4 regions of the Paenibacillus sp. PvP094 genome follow, and region 1 is predicted to be linked to each of the others. Evidence: predicted binding sites of a transcription regulator. Region 1 holds the regulator's gene; each other region holds the start of a gene.

Region 1 (4,219 bases):
CGACGCCAGGACTCCTTACGATATACAGGGGCAAGCTGCTCCAATTGACGGAATTCCGGCTGGTCACCGCCTGTAAAATTAGCCCATAGTCCTTCAAACGGATTGATACCAATCATTTTGGTGAATGCATAGGTTTCATAGGATTCATATAGACTACGAGCTTCATTACGAACAGCTTCTTCCAATGCCTCAGCATCAACGCCGGTTTCTTGTGAAGCAAGCAGGCAAGTTTCGTGGAATGCTTCCCGCACACTGCGTTCATCCCACAATAAAGTATCATCCAGGTCGAACAAAATCGCTTTTAATGCCATTCCGATCATCTTCCCCTTTGTGAATAATTACTTTTTCTCGTCTGTTTCTACAGTAATCTGATGAGCTTTGGCAAATTTCAGAAGTCGTTCAGAAATGGCATCTGTGTCATAGCGGTTCAACAGTTTAGTGAAGACCCATCTTTTGCCTCGGCTGTTATGTTCAATAACTACCGTTCCCTGTTCGAATCTAAACTTAACGATGTCATCTACTCCAATGGAGCGTTCCCGATTCCCTTTGGTTGTTATAATCCGGTTGCTCCCGATTTTGATGTAAGGACGACGAAGCATAAAAATTACAGCCAAAAATACATACAACAGCATCGTAACCCAGTCCCATGTTGTCATCGGAGCTTTAACAAGAAATGTGCTCATAAACAGATACAAAAACGCAAGTCCAATGAGGAAAATAGGAAACAGAAGACTGCGTCCTTTGAAAATGTCCTCACCGGGCGTACCCGAAATCGGTTGACCATTTTTTTTGCGCTGCTGATTCAACTGCTTTGAATTTTTCCGAACCGTTCTCTCGAACGAACGAGCCATGAGAATCCCCCTTATGTCATCTTTGTATCGGCTTACAAAATTCGCAAACCGACATTCCCCCTATAAATTTGCATTCTCAAAATAAAAGGAAGAAACCTAAATATCACTACGATATCTTTAGGTTCCTTAGTGTTTGAGTTTGCCTTGGTGGCCTTGATCGTTCTCATCATCTACAATTTCAATGGACTCCAGTTGCTGTCTGAAGTTACTGCGGATGTTGTTTAAGTAAATTTCTCTAAGTTTAGCACGTTCGGCAAGTTCTTCCTCTGAAAGTCCAGTGGACTTTTGTTTACGAGCCAATTCATTGATGCGTGCTACCAGGCTATCTATATCCAAGCTTGTCCCCTCCAAAAATACAAAGTCATACTAACTTTGACATGATCGAGGCTGCTTGTCAAGGTTGCTACTTACTCGCTCAACTGAATCATGATTTTAAGGGGTAAACTGAGGCAAAGTTAGGACTTGTCCTACTTGAATTGAAGTGGTTTGAAGCTGGTTTACTTTCTTTATTGCTTCTATATATACACGTGTATCCATATTTTCAGGTTTATGTTCCAAAGACAAGCTCCACAATGTCTCACCCTGGGATACTGCTATTTTGCTGCCGGGAAGAACATTGTTCTCGTCTCCTGCAAACACAGTCAATACAGTGCTGCAGCCAATAAATATGATTAACGATGCCATAATCAATTTCAACATCCATGTTGGCATCTTGGCTTCTGCAAACCATTGTTTAACGTTACCTATGTTAGACTTGACCGCTTCCGAATTCACCGGTTCGTAAATACTTTGATAAGTTGAATATCTCATATTAATCGTCCTCCAAACGTTTGTTCCTATCTGTTAAAATCAATATAACACGAACACTTGTTTTGTACAACAGATTTTTAGAACAATTGTTCGCTTTATTTCAAACTCCAAATTTCCAGTAAATCTCTAGGTGAATCCGACTCGTTTTTTTACTATTGTTAGATTTGAATGACTATAAGAATAAAAGACTCAGAAACATTGATTTTATCGGATTTTATTTAGAACTTATGTTTGTACGAACGGAGGTTCTATGTTATAATTTTCCCAAACGTTACTAAAATGGGGTTGATACGGTATGTCGAAGATATCCAGCAGGCAGCAAGCTATTCTGGAGTTTATACGTAATGAAGTCCGGTTGAAGGGATATCCTCCTTCCGTACGTGAAATTGGTGAAGCGGTTGGACTGGCTTCCAGTTCTACGGTTCATGGACATCTGGACCGCTTGGAGAAGAAAGGTCTCATTAGACGTGACCCTACTAAACCAAGAGCCATTGAGTTGTTAAGCCAGGAGGAATCAGAACACTCCCATCAGTTTGCACACAGTGTCGCTCGCATTCCTGTCGTAGGTAAAGTCACTGCAGGGGTTCCGATTACCGCAACAGAGAACATTGAGGATTATTTCCCGCTACCGACACATTATGTTGGAGAACAGAAAGTATTTATGCTGTCTGTTGTTGGTGACAGTATGATCGAAGCAGGAATCGTCAACGGAGACTACGTTATCGTACGCCAGCAGCAAACGGCAGATAACGGAGATATTGTCGTTGCGATGACAGAAGATGACGAAGCTACAGTTAAAACATTTTACAAAGAGAAAGACCACATTCGTCTTCAGCCTGAGAATGCAACATTTGAACCACTTCGTTTAAAACATGTTAGCATTTTGGGTAAAGTGATTGGCCTTTTCCGTGATATTCACTAGTCTTTCTTTCAACAGCAAGTCAGCTGAACTGTAATGACAAAAAGAGGTTGCCCTGTTCAACAGGACAACCTCTTTTTCATATGCTATATTTCGACTTCGTTAGTTCCATATGTTATCGTTTGAGAATGCTTTTGTGATGAGAGAATACTTCAAAGCTTTGCTGACCATGATATGACCCCATACCACTCTCTCCTACACCGCCAAACGGTAAATAATGTGAAGTCATATGAGACAACGTATCATTAATGCATCCTCCACCGAAGGACACTTGATCCAAGACCTGGTTCTGCAGCTCCTCTTGCTGCGTGAACAGGTATAGCGCCAGCGGTTTGGGACGGCGCACAATCTCAGTGAGCAGAGGATTAAGATCATCGTAAGTCATTACCGGTAAAATGGGACCGAATATCTCCTCTTGCATAACAGGTGAATCCCAGTCCACATTTCCTACCAAGGTAGGTTCAATCAGCAGCTGATCCCGATCAGAGCGACCACCAATCAGAGCATGACCCTCTTCTAAGAATACAGACAGTCGATCAAAGTTACGTGTGTTGACGATATGCGGAAAATCAGGATTTCCCATGACATCCTTACCGAATTTATCTTGAATCTCCTCACCAATCTCTTCAAGGAGTTTATCGTGTACGTCCTGATGTACAAGCAAGTAATCCGGAGCAACACAGGTCTGACCCGCATTCAAGAACTTGCCACGGACGATCCGCTGAGCTGCCAACTTCAAATCTGCGTCTTTATGAACAATTACAGGGCTTTTACCACCTAATTCAAGCGTTACCGGCGTAAGGTGCTCTGCTGCTGCCTTCATAACGATGCGACCCACACCCGTGCTTCCTGTGAAGAAAATATAATCAAACTTCTCTTTCAACAAGGCTGTGCTCATTTCGACTTCACCTTCCATGACAGCAACATATTCCTCAGGAAAAATATCCGTGATCAGGTCATACGTCAGACGTGACACTGCCGGCGTTAATTCAGAAGGCTTAATAACAGCACAGTTACCCGCTGCAATTGCACCAATCAATGGACCGAATGCCAGTTGGAACGGATAGTTCCATGGCGCAATAATGAGAGCAACTCCATAAGGTTCTGGATAGATCGTGCTTGTACCATCAGGTATAACAGAACTTGTAGGCACTGCTCTAGGAGCCGCCCATTCCTTAAGATGTTCTAGGGCAAAATCCAGTTCACCCAAAACGATGCGAATCTCAGAGTTATAGGCCTCTGTTTCCGATTTATTTAGATCAGCATGAAGTGCGTCCAATATCCGTTGCTGATATTTCTCTATCCCTTGTCTTAATTGCTGTAGAGCATCAATCCGATACTCAATATTTTTAGTTTGTCCTGTATAAAAGAATGCCCGCTGTCTTGCAACGAGTTGTTTCGCTTGTTCCATATTAACATCTCCAATTAATGTTTTAAAATTAAATTGCTAAAAATATATTTGAATTATATCTTGTTTATATGAAATTATCAACATATTAAAATAGCTGTTCTAAGTAAAATATGTATCTTCTCTCTTACTATTATATAAATACTATTAAATGCTGGTATTTTTTTAGAAAACTACTCACCTCTGTCCCATTATGTAATTCATCAAAAAAAGCCCTTGGCACTTTTTTGC
Region 2 (4,219 bases), 1.7 Mb from region 1:
TGGTGTTTCTGCTCGTGGACTTTCCATTTTATCCGGAGCCTATGCAGATTGGAAGTTTTTCGCTTCCGTATAATCAGCTAATTGCTGCCATTATTTTCATCATTGCAGCCAGTACGGATGGAATTGATGGATACCTGGCAAGGAAAAACAATATGGTCACCAATTTGGGCAAGCTGCTCGACCCGCTGGCTGACAAGCTACTAGTGACTGCAGTGCTCATTTCACTTGTTGAGATGGGTAAGCTGGACTCATGGATCGCTGTCGTCATTATCAGCCGGGAGTTTGCGGTGACTGGCCTTCGCCAAATTGCTTTGCTGGATGGATCGGTTGTTGCGGCCAGCAACTGGGGCAAACTGAAAACCGTAATACAGATTGTAGCCATCGTTTTGCTCCTGCTTAACAACTTCCCGTTCTCTTATACTGGGATACATGTTGATGTTATAGCCGTTTGGGCTGCAGCGATCATTACGATTTGGTCTGGCATTGATTATTTCATCAAAAACAAAAATTTGCTTAATTTATCAAAAGCGTAAAAGTTTAAGGTAAAACGGGTAATTTATGAAGGACAGCTTGCGCAAAGGGCAATAGGAAAACATCCTATTGCCCTTTGATCACTCACATTGTGTACAGGAGGATGCTGAATGAAGGCAGAAATTATCGCAGTCGGAACAGAGTTGCTGCTCGGACAGATCGTAAATACGAATGCCAGATATTTATCCCGTGAATTGGCTGCTATCGGGATTGACGTTTATTTTCAAACGGTGGTAGGGGACAATCTGAATCGTCTCAGTGAAGCCATTCGAATTGCTCAAGGGCGAGCTGACGTCATTTTGTTCTCAGGCGGTATCGGACCAACGCAGGATGATCTAACCAAGGATGCCATAGCAGCTGTGTTGGGACGCAGCCTACATATTGATCGGATGGCAATGGATAAAATCGAAAGCTTCTTCAGGGATCGCAATGTGGAGATGACGGAGAATAACCGGCGTCAAGCCATCGTGGTTGAAGGAGGGACCCCGCTGGCTAATGAAACGGGTCTTGCCGCAGGTAATGCCATCTCGGATAACGGGAAGCATTATATTGTCATGCCTGGGCCACCAAAAGAACTGATTCCCATGTTTGAGCAGGAGGTCAAACCTTGGTTGTTCCAACATGTTCTTACGAAAGAAATGCCGATTTATTCGAAAATGTTGAAATTTGCCGGGATCGGTGAGTCGGCATTGGAAGACCGTCTGCTTGACCTGATTGATAACCAAACTGACCCTACGATTGCACCTTATGCAAGTGAGGGAGAGGTAACGGTACGGGTGTCCACCAAGGCTCCGAGTGAGAATGAGGCCAAACAGAAGCTGGATGCCATGGAGGTACTCATTCGGGAACGGTTGCCTGAACACCTCTACGCCAACGAGGATGTGCCTATAGAGTACACAATTGTAACAATGATGGCTGATATGGGTCTGACCCTGAGCGCGGCTGAGAGCTGTACAGGAGGGCTTGTTATGCAGAGCCTGACTTCGGTTCCTGGCAGTGCTTCCATGCTCAAAGGCGGAATTGTATGTTATTCCAACGAGATAAAGGAAAAGCTGCTGAATGTTCCTCATGACTATCTGGAGGGTGAAGATGCTCCCGGGGCTGTGAGCCCTGAAGTTGCTAAAGTATTGGCTGAGCAGGTACGCATGATCGGTGATTCCGACTTTGGTCTGGCCGTTACAGGAGTAGCAGGTCCAGGTTACTCTGAGCGTAAGCCACCAGGTCTGGTTTTTATCGCTCTTGCTGAGCGGGGGAAAGAGACGGAGATTCACGAATTGCGTATCAACGGTAATCGGGAGACGGTCCGCATCCGTTCGACCAAGGCTATTTTATACCGCTTATGGCGCAAACTTGTCGCGATGGACTAGGTATACCTTGAATTGCTTTTACAGGGATATTCAAGTATAATCAAAACAGACGGAAGAACCGTAGAATTGGGCACTCAGCCTTGTTTGCGGTTCTTTTTTCTGTCTCATTGCAAGTTTTGCCCAGGAAGAGGCGCCTCGGCCTTATAAAAAAAACGAATGTATGTTCGAAAAAAAGCTTGGCAAACGTGTTAAAACAAGGTATCATTATCTTATAAACAGTAAAGGGTGTGAGCATATTGTCAGACCGTCGTGCCGCGCTTGATATGGCGCTCCGTCAAATAGAGAAGCAATTTGGTAAAGGATCTATCATGAAACTGGGTGAGTCAACTCACATGCAAGTGGAAATCATACCCAGCGGATCCTTGGCTCTGGATATAGCACTTGGAACAGGCGGCTTGCCTAAAGGCCGGATTGTTGAAATATATGGACCTGAATCTTCAGGTAAAACTACTGTAGCATTGCATGCGATTGCTGAAGTGCAAAGAGTCGGTGGACAAGCTGCATTTATCGATGCCGAGCATGCTCTTGACCCTCAATATGCTAGTAAACTGGGTGTTAACATTGATGAATTGCTTTTGTCCCAGCCGGATACGGGCGAACAAGCATTGGAAATTGCTGAAGCACTTGTGCGCAGTGGTGCTGTTGACATTATCGTTGTTGACTCTGTTGCTGCCTTGGTACCAAAAGCTGAGATCGAAGGCGAAATGGGGGACTCCCACGTTGGTTTGCAAGCACGTCTGATGTCTCAGGCTTTGCGTAAATTGTCTGGTGCAATCAGCAAATCCAAAACCATTGCCATCTTTATCAACCAGCTTCGTGAAAAAGTTGGCGTAATGTTTGGTAACCCTGAGACAACACCTGGTGGACGTGCCCTGAAATTCTACTCTACAGTTCGTTTGGATGTTCGCCGTATTGAGAGTATTAAATCAGGTAATGACATCATCGGGAACCGTACTCGTGTGAAGGTTGTCAAAAATAAAGTTGCACCACCGTTCAAACAAGCAGAAGTAGATATCATGTATGGTGAAGGTATCTCGAGAGAGGGCAGTATCATTGATATTGGTACAGAACTCGATATCGTTAATAAAAGTGGTGCTTGGTATTCTTACGAAGGCGAACGTCTGGGGCAAGGTCGTGAAAATGCGAAGCAGTTTATGAAAGAACATAAAGAGATCGCTCAAGTGATCGAGCAAAAAATTCGTGAAGCGAGCAATCTGACGACAGTAGTTCCAGCTCCAACGAGCGAAGATCAACAAAAAGAAGAAGCAGAAGAACAAGAATTGTTTGAGATTAACGAGTAATTCTTCCTGACCGGGAGGCCCCAGTAGGTGTTGCTGGACTTCCCGGATTGGGGTGAATTGTACCGATCCTGCTAGGGGAGACGGCGCGTGTTTCTCGCGCTGTCTAACAGCTCCTGTCCATTGGACAGGGGCTGTTAGCACATTTATTGAGTGAGCTGGTGCCGGGTTGGATTCCCGGCTTTTTGCATTTTGGTCTGCAGTTTTCTTTAAGTAGATAGGAAATCAGAAAGATAAAGAGTTGAACAAAAAGGAGGGAGAGACCTGAATGGATCAACATGATGATGATTTGTACGAAACAGCAGAATTAGGGGGGATCTCCCAATTCCCGGATAACGAAGAACTTACGATTACACGGGTAGAACGAACAAAAAGCAGGCAGGCTCGGTACCGGATCACGTTCGGTATGTACTCGATTACGGTTCTGGAAGATGTAATGATCAAATATCGAATGACTCGGGGCAACACATTTGTGAAGAAAGATCTCGAAGAGATTATAGTAGCGGATGAGCGGCAGCAAACCTATGTTCAGGCATTGCGTTACTTAGAGCACAAACAGCGTACAAGGCATGAATTAAGCCAGCGACTTCGTCAGAAAGAGTTTGCAGCACCATTAATTGAAGAAGTACTGGATCGGCTTGAACAGGAGAAGCTTGTGGACGATGAAGGGTTTGCGAAGGAATGGACAAGGCAGCGTATGACAGGGCAGAGGAAGGGAAAACTGTGGATAAGGCAAGAGCTGCGTCAAAAGGGCATTGCTAATGAGCTCATCGTTGAAGCGCTTGAAGGTGTGGATGCGGATGTGGAGTTTGAGACAGCTTTGACCGCAGGGCGAAAGAAGTGGAACCAAGTCAAAGGGGACGTTGCAGAGAAGAAACGCAAAACGCTTCCCTTCTTGATGAGACGCGGTTTTCCTATGGATATGGTACGTAAAGTTGTGAATTGTTTAATTGAAGAAGATGAAGTCGAAGATTCTGAAGATGACGAGTTGTTACCATGGGATTAGCAGAGACTACACAGTGT
Region 3 (4,219 bases), 660 kb from region 1:
ATCCAGGACAGCTCCCCACATCTGACGATGTTCCCGCGAACGCTCCGGGTCGCCCTGAGCTGTTGCCTCAGCAGACATCATATCCAGCTTCCAGGGAATTTCTGCGTCTTCGAGCAGTCCGTATAGTGCAGCACACTGTTCTCTTGCCGTCTTGGCCTTGATCATGCGTTTCTCAAACGCAGCCATCGGACCCGTAATGACCGTTCGGCATTTTTCCATGAGCGACAGCATTTGTTCCCGCCCTCGGCTTCGGCCGTCCTGTCCATTGTCTTCCAGAGACAGACTCGGGACGTATTTCCAAGGCTTGCCGTCGGTCCAGCGGTATCCGTGAATTCCACACGCGAGTATATAATTTTCGAGCTGGTCCATATCTTCACGAGTGATGGAACCATCACGAGGAAGCAGCAGATCCGTTTTGACACAGCGAAATACATCTTCGTAACGCCAGCGGCGACGAACGATATCAATTGCAGAACGAATAAATTCGGAGAGCGGATGATGAAGCTCACTTCTTCTGCGATCCAGGAAGACTGGCACGTCATAGTCCCGGAATAACGGTTCGGCAATATCGGCATAGGCATCCAGCTGACGAACGAGTACGGCCATGTCCCGGTAACGCACGCCTTCCTCCTGTGCCAATCTGCGTATTTCACGCAGTGCACCTTCCATCTCAGCCCTGCGATTTTCGGCTGCGTATAACTTCACGCCCGCATCGCGGCCATCACTTTTCCAACGAACCCTTCGGTCGAAACCAGATTCCAGATGGGCCAAGCCAGGGCTGTGCTCATACCTTGGCAAAACAGCCGGCTGCAGCACTGTCGTTTCGCTCAAGACTCCCAAATCATCTGCCATACCTTTGAGACGCGCATATGCACTCGCTGTTGGATGGAACAGATCTAATTCGCTGGGCAGCGCCCCGTGATCATATGGCCGGTCCAGGGTCAACGTAATGGTAACTGAAGAGGACTGGAGCATCAGTCTTCCAATTACGCTCATTTCCTGTGGGGTAAAGCCCTGAAAACCGTCAATCCAGATTTGTGCATCCTGAAGAAGCTCACTCTCTGCCAAACGTTCGTTCAGTTCTGTCAGCGTGTCTTCATTATCGATGTAGAGTTCCGTTAGTTCCTGTTCATAATCTCGATATATAAGAAGCAAATCATGTAACTTGTCACCCAGGATCGGTGCTGAAGAAGACGTATTCCAAGTAGAAAGACCTTCTTCCAACAAGCCGGGATCTAGTTCATAACGCTTAAACTCACTGTACAAATCATTCAAATGCCCTATAAAGCCCAATTGATTGCCCGAAGCGCCAAAAAGTTTCAACTCTTCCTTGCGCCGCTGTAGTACTTTATAAAGCAGCATCTTTTTCCCCTCGGCTCCGATTGGAATCCGCGCAGAACCACCCGCTTCCTGCATGATACGATAGGCTAATCGGCGAAAACCCAATACTTCTGCACGCACAGTGCCTTTGATCGCGCCAGAAGAAACCAGAGCCTGCTCGGTGCGAAACGAGCTTTGTTCCGGAACCAACCATATGAGTGGTTTGCCTTGAGGTTCCTTTTGAAGCAAAGACGTAATTTCCCGGGTAATCAGCGTCGTCTTGCCGCTGCCTGCCCGGCCAATAATAAAGCGTACAGACATGTCTAATCCTCCAAACCATCACGAACAAGATTTTAATTCCCAGTATAACATATCTGACCTGGTTCGGAACATACGTTTGCCACAATCCGGTAAAGGCAAATGATTTCCTGTAACACGAAACAAGCCCACAGCTTATTACACCGTGGACTTGTTTATTAACGTCAACTTTTAACAAAATGACAGATCAGTTTGTTTTGCTGCGCACTTCAAAAATGGCAAATTTCAAGTAATGCCCTTCATCTACACCCAAAATTTGCGGGTGATCCTTGCCGGCAGCTTTCCATTCAATCAGGCGCAGTACCTTGCCCGCATCTTCGGCAGCATCCGCAATCGTTTCCAGGAAGAGATCGGGACGCATATGATACGAACAGCTCGCTGTGACCAAATACCCGCCTTCATTCACAAGCTTCATGCCATGCAGGTTAATATCCTTGTATCCACGGCAGGCGCCTTTGACTGCTGATTTGGTTTTGGCAAAGGCAGGTGGGTCAAGAATGACCACATCAAATGTTTTCCCGCCGCCAGCTGCAAGCGCTTTGGAGGTATCCACTTTCTGTTCGGCAGCCCGTGCACGTACGGAACGCTCTTCTACTCCCTTGACCTGTTCACGTAAATACTGAAAGGCGTCAGCGACAACAAATTCTACCCGATCCGTAAAACCATTCAATTCTACATTGGTGCGGGCACTTTCAATAGCATGCTCTGAAATATCCAGGCATGTGACTTTTTTGGCTCCATATTTGCAAGCATTCAACGTGAAGCTGCCCGTGTGCGAGAAGCACTCCAGCACAGTAGCCCCATCCCAATAGGGGAAGGTTACCACTTTACCACTTTTATTTACAGGCAGCAGCTGATGGCTTCCCTCTTGTTCCACTTCCTGCAACGTAATTCCGCTTTTATAGCCCCAGCCCTTCATAAGCGGTTCAATTGCCGCCCGATTCTCGCGCTGGTCGAAGAAATAGCCTGTTTTCTGGCCTTCCACGATATCCACTTTAATAAGCAAGCCATTTTCGGTTACCGTCACATGACGTGGGCACTCCCCGTACAGCGGTCCTTTAGTCTGCTCGAGTCCTTCCAGCTCCCGAATCGGCACATCACTGCGCTCATAGATTCCTTCCGGCTGCATCACTTCAATCAGAGCCTGTACGATGGCTTCACGGCAGCGATCCATTCCCAAGGTAAGCAGCTGCACAACGAGAACACTGCCAAAACGGTCCACGATCAGACCCGGCAAAAAATCAGCTTCTCCATAAACGAGGCGATACGCCTCTCCATCCTGGATAAAACGTTCCCGGTGACGCAGGCAGTCGCTGAAGCGAGCGGCAAAAAAGGCGGTGTCCATCTGCTCAAACTCCAGCAGTTGATATGAAACGACTCTCACAGTAATCTGTGAAGCCGGGTTATAGTATCCTGTCGCCAGATAACGACCTTGATGATTCAATACGTTGACCAGATCTCCCGGTTCGGGGTTACCGTCAACAGAGGCAATTTCGTTGTTATATATCCATGGATGAGCATGTTCAAGCCGCTTTTTGCGACTGCGTTCCAGTGTAACCGATGGCAAGGTAAATCCACTTCCTTTGTAGTTAGTTAGTTGAAAAGATAGGTTTGGTGCAAATGGAGACCGCTGCGGGGACGGATTGGTCTTCCGATCGCTGTTATCCCTGGATTTTTTTTGATTCCCTTTTTACAAAGGGAAAATCCAGGGATAAACGCGAACGCTTCGCTTCCTCTGATCCAATTCCGTCCCCTCCGCTCCGTTTGCACGAATCACCGTCTCTTTTGAATGGTGAGGTGAATAGGTTAAAACCCAATCCTAAATTACGAAAATGGCAAAGTATATGTTGCCGCTACGGGACGGATTGGTCTTCTGATCCAATTCAGTTCGCACCAATGATCTCCGGCTGTCATGGTTGTCCTCTCTTATTCATAAGATGAGATAACGACTAGGCACGGAAGGAATGATGAAACGGGATGTTCAGAGATATTGTGCTGCCGCTCATATATGGGCTAATTATCTTTTTTGGTGGAATGAAACTGATGGAAACGGCCTTGCAGCGAATGGCTGGGCCAATGCTGGCCGGGTGGCTTAACCGAGCTACTTCGGCTCCATGGAAAGGCATGGCTTTCAGTGCAGGAGCCACGGCAATACTACAGAGCAGTACCGCCGTTACGGTGCTCACCATTGGTCTCGCGAATGCAAGATTAATTACCTATGGTCGCACACTAGGCATTATTCTGGGCACGAACATCGGTACATGTCTGACAACCGAGTTGATTGGGTTACAGATTGGACGTGCTGCCCTGCCCTTGCTAGTCATTTCTCTTACAGGTTGGGCTGTCTTTGTTGTTCTTAGTGAACGCAATCAAGCAGCCCCCGAACACACCCGAAGATTCCTAATTAACTCACAATACAGCTTTCTTGCAGCTGCCGGTTTTGCTTTGGTGATGACCGGCATTCAAGTCATGCAATCCATCGCCGTCCCCCTGCGCAGCATGGGCGTATTCCAGTGGTTTTTGGATCGCTCGGCTGACAGCCTGTGGTGGGGGTTTCTGGCTGGTGCCTGCCTTACAGCTC
Region 4 (4,219 bases), 470 kb from region 1:
ATGGTTATAACTGCATTATGTCCACGCTTTGCAGTTATATACCACCTTCCGCTCTAACTCTAGTGTTATTTGGACAATTCAGTAATATCGACGTTCATATGTTCCGTAAGCATTAAGGTAACATCCACTTTCACTTTGCTCCATAATAACGTCATTTTATGAATGTAACCTCTCACCGAATAATTTACCGTTAAACTTAGCTCAGATCTCTGTTCATCAATGATTTTAATATGGTGTTCCTTTAAACTTTGTTTGGATCGGTACATCTCTAAGGCAATTTTCTTTTGGGTCCCGTCTAAGTAATCAACATAGACCGATTTCATCTTAAAGTTTGAAGCGTATATTTTATGCTTATCTACCTCCAGAGCGCTTAACAGATAGGGAAGCTCTACCAGTCTCTTCACGAGTGCAAGTTCCTCAGAAGTCTGTCTCACCGTACACGCCTCCCTCTTCAAGTTTGACCGTGACCAATTGATCAAAATCGACCCATTCAAATCCATTGTCCATTTCAATTTTGATTTTCTTTCCAACGGTACTGACTGAAGTAACGATTCCGTGTATATATCGATTGCCCGACTCATTAAACACTTCAATGGTGGCTTGTAATGTATAGTGGAGCGACATATCTACATTTTGAGCAATGATCTCCCACTCATCTTCATGAATTAGCGGTTTGGCTTGATCATGAATTTGATTACGATGCTGTATGATTCGCTCTTTATGTTGTGGAAGCATCATACGGCTCGATTCCCATAATCCATTGGCCTCAAGTTTTTTGCTCATTTGTAGTGCCCCCCAATTTTAGATGCTCTATCTATTGCTTGACCAGCAGCTGTAATGGAGCTTGCTCGAAGTATGGCAATGTCGCCAAATCGATCCTTAATGTCGTCCATCACCTGATCAATAGCCCGGTTGTGCTCCTGATCATCAAAGAAAGATAGTTGATATGTATCCGCGTCGGATAATTGAGAAAGGGATACGCCTACACGGCGCACCGGTTGCCCATCCCAGTGTTGATGAAATATGCGTTTGGCGATCTTGCACACATCAACGGTTATGTTTGTTGGATCAGACAGCTTAACCTGCCTGTGAAAGCCTGTTGGATTGTCGAAATCTGCTCCAGACACACTCACGGAAACGACACTCCCCATCAGTCCTTTTTTACGAGCTCTTCGGCATACTTCAGTACAGATATCGAGGATTACCACTTCGATCTCCCAAGCCTCTGTGTAATCTCTAGGCAAGGTCATTCCGTTGCCAATATCCTTTTGTGTACTGTGTGTGTTGACGGTTACCGGTGAGTTATCGAGTCCATTGGCGATGCGCCAGATCACTTCTCCATTCACGCCCCATTTACTCTTGAGTTGGGTAAGAGGTGTATTCGCCAAATCTCTAATCGTTCGGATACCCATCTTCCACAGATGTTTTTCCATTCTTGAGCCAATCCCCCACATATCGCGGATGGGCTTATCTCCAATGTGGAGGTGTAATTCTTCTTTCTTTAAGTGGAAAATGCCCCCTTTGACCTTTTTAGCGATCATATCGCAGCACAATTTACTAATGATTTTGTTTTCACCAATGCCCGCTCTTGCGTAAACCCCTGTTTCATTATAGATCTTATCTTGAATTTGCTTGGCTAGATCGACAGGATCATTACCAAACAGATGCATAGACCCTGTAAAATCAGCGAATAATTCGTCTATACTGTACGGCTCAACCAGATCGGTGAACTCTTCAATAATGGACATGATTTGAGTAGATACTTCAATGTATTCTTGCATATGAGGTCTAACAATGATTAGTTCAGGGCACTTCTGAAGCGACTGCCAGAGTGGTTCTGCGGTGGATACACCCCTCGCTTTGGCTAATGGACAAGCAGCAAGAATAATGCCAGAGCGTCTTGCTGGGTCACCTGCGACGGCGAGTGGTTTATTTTTGTATTGAGGCATTTTGGCCTTTTCGACTGAAGCATAAAAGCTCTGCATATCTATGAGCATAATGGTTCGCTGCTTAGTCAACACTGAAATCACTCCTGTACTTAAGAACGTATGTTTGTATATATTATAAACCGAACACACGTTCTTTATGCAAGAGGTAAATATTTATATTCATTCGAGGGATGGTCATACTCAACTTTCATAAGCGTGTGTTATGACAAAGAAAGACCCTGAGGGGATAAACCCTCAAGGTCGATTAGAGACTTCTTCATAATAAATTTAATTAATATAAAGTGCATATCCCTTCTATATAAACAGATTATGGTTTGATTTGTCAGCCTGGCCCAGATAATAACCTACCCCACCAATAGTAACCTGATCCATGATCTCTTCCCGCTGGATACCCATCAGATCCATAGACATCTGACAAGCAACCATTTCAACACCTTGTGCTAACGCAGTTTGAATCAATTCTTCCAGAGAGGCGACGTTGTTTTTCTTCATGATGCCGCGAATAACTTTAGGACCGACACCAATCATATTCATTTTGGACAAGCCTAACTTGTGACTACCACGTGGCAGCATAAGATCAAACATACGGCCTATCATGTTTTTGGATACCGGTCCCGGCTGATGCTTGCGAATAATATTTAGTCCCCAGAATGTATAAAACATGGTTACTTTGCGCCCGCTTGCAGCTGCGCCATTAGCAATAATAAGAGAGGCTATTGCTTTATCCAGGTCGCCACTGAAGACAACCATCGTACTGGCAGGTTCCACAAGTTGAGCTTTCGAAGCAGATGATCTGACCGGCTCTGTCTGCTTGGTTAGTACTGCTTCTATGATACCGTTCTTACCACGTTCCAACTGTAGGAGTGCTGCGCCAGACATTCCTGCCCATGCCTTTACATCTTCGTAAAACCCTGGATCAGAAGCTTTTACCCGTAGCGTTTCTCCATCGGATAGTTGATCCATCTTCTGCTTTACTTGTATTAACGGACCAGGGCAGCTCAATCCGCATACATCCAATTCTTCATCGATACGTAATGGCTGAGAAGAGAGTTGATCCGTCTGATGTAATGTATTTTGCTTTGGATGAGAAACATGATCGCCATGATTTTTATCATCTGTAACCTCATGCTTTTGGCCAGAATACGGAGCTGGTTTAAATTGCGCTTGGCGATACGTTTTGAATCCACCACTCAAATTTTTAACGGTGAAACCGTGCTGACGCAAAATCTGTGTTGCAGTATACCCCCGTAAACCTACTTGGCAGTATACCCAGATTTCTTTAGAGACATCTAACTCATCCATTCTCTCACGAAGCTCATCCACTGGGATGTTTAATGATCCGGGAATATGGCCATTCCGATGCTCCAGCTCGCTACGTACATCTAGTAGTATGGTTTGCTCCGGCTGGCGCATAGACAGCTGATCATAGGTGAATGTGTTGACACGTCCAGCCAGAATATTATCTGCTGCATACCCAGCCATATTAACCGGATCTTTTGCTGATGAATAGGGCGGTGCATAACTCAGTTCAAGTTCAGTCAAGTCGCTTATATGACCCCCAAAATGAATAGCAACGGCAATATCATCAATCCGTTTATCCACTCCTTCGAATCCGACTGCCTGGGCACCCAGGATTTTTCCTTCAGGTGAGAACAGCAATTTTAAAGTAATTGCACTCGATCCTGGATAATACGATGCATGAGAAGCAGGATGAACAATTACCGTATGATAATCCACGTTAAGACGTTTTAATATCTTTTCATTGCTGCCCGTTGTAGCTCCAGTCAGTCCAAACACTTTAATGATAGAAGTCCCTTGTGTTCCTTTGTAGCTAGAATTTATGCCAGCAATCCGATCCGCAGCAATACGTCCTTGCTTGTTGGCAGGACCTGCAAGCGGAATCGCTGTCTTGGTTCCATGAATGTAATCACTTACCTCAATTGCATCACCAACCGCATATATATGCGGTATATTGGTTTCCATGGCCTCATTAACAATGATGTGTCCACGTGTCCCCAAGGAAATACCACTACTTTGCAGAAATGAGGTATCTGGCGACACGCCAATCGCGAGAATCACAAGATCTCCTTTTAAAACGTGACCATCTGAAAGCTCGACCCCTATGCCTTGCTCCAATGAACGAAAAGCTTTTACACGCTTAGAAAAAAGAAGATTAACACCATGCTGCTCCATTTCTTGTGCCAGTGCAGCTGCGATTTCAGGATCAAATGGAGTGAGCAATTGTTCGTTACCCTCGACCAGCGTTACAT

What was found. The regulator LexA, encoded in region 1, represses DNA repair genes until DNA is damaged. The targets are predictions, from matches to a motif close to CGAACATATGTTCG.
Region 2: recA (recombinase RecA) is a predicted target of LexA. The motif match lies at 2,052-2,065, and genes of this name have one in related genera.
Region 3: addB (helicase-exonuclease AddAB subunit AddB) is a predicted target of LexA. The motif match lies at 1,707-1,720, and genes of this name have one in related genera.
Region 4: ABIC22_RS22840 (DNA polymerase IV) is a predicted target of LexA. The motif match lies at 2,042-2,055, and genes of this name have one in related genera.

What each region holds. Positions count from the first base shown of each region.
Region 1 covers NZ_JBEPOM010000001.1:4,530,982-4,535,200, reverse strand. Annotated here, with positions in the region: gene ABIC22_RS20920 (HAD family hydrolase) at 1-311, opposite strand, end outside; gene ABIC22_RS20915 (hypothetical protein) at 339-851, opposite strand; gene ABIC22_RS20910 (DUF896 domain-containing protein) at 978-1,187, opposite strand; gene ABIC22_RS20905 (LysM peptidoglycan-binding domain-containing protein) at 1,284-1,661, opposite strand; gene lexA (transcriptional repressor LexA) at 1,957-2,583, shown strand; gene ABIC22_RS20895 (aldehyde dehydrogenase) at 2,696-3,991, opposite strand.
Region 2 covers NZ_JBEPOM010000001.1:6,187,983-6,192,201, reverse strand. Annotated here, with positions in the region: gene pgsA (CDP-diacylglycerol--glycerol-3-phosphate 3-phosphatidyltransferase) at 1-533, shown strand, start outside; gene ABIC22_RS27940 (competence/damage-inducible protein A) at 642-1,898, shown strand; gene recA (recombinase RecA) at 2,135-3,199, shown strand; gene ABIC22_RS27930 (regulatory protein RecX) at 3,465-4,202, shown strand.
Region 3 covers NZ_JBEPOM010000001.1:3,872,710-3,876,928, reverse strand. Annotated here, with positions in the region: gene addB (helicase-exonuclease AddAB subunit AddB) at 1-1,641, opposite strand, end outside; gene ABIC22_RS17810 (class I SAM-dependent rRNA methyltransferase) at 1,826-3,205, opposite strand; gene ABIC22_RS17805 (Na/Pi cotransporter family protein) at 3,616-4,219, shown strand, end outside.
Region 4 covers NZ_JBEPOM010000001.1:5,004,197-5,008,415, reverse strand. Annotated here, with positions in the region: gene ABIC22_RS22850 (YhjD family protein) at 66-434, opposite strand; gene ABIC22_RS22845 (YolD-like family protein) at 418-783, opposite strand; gene ABIC22_RS22840 (DNA polymerase IV) at 780-1,997, opposite strand; gene ABIC22_RS22835 (FAD-dependent oxidoreductase) at 2,244-4,219, opposite strand, start outside.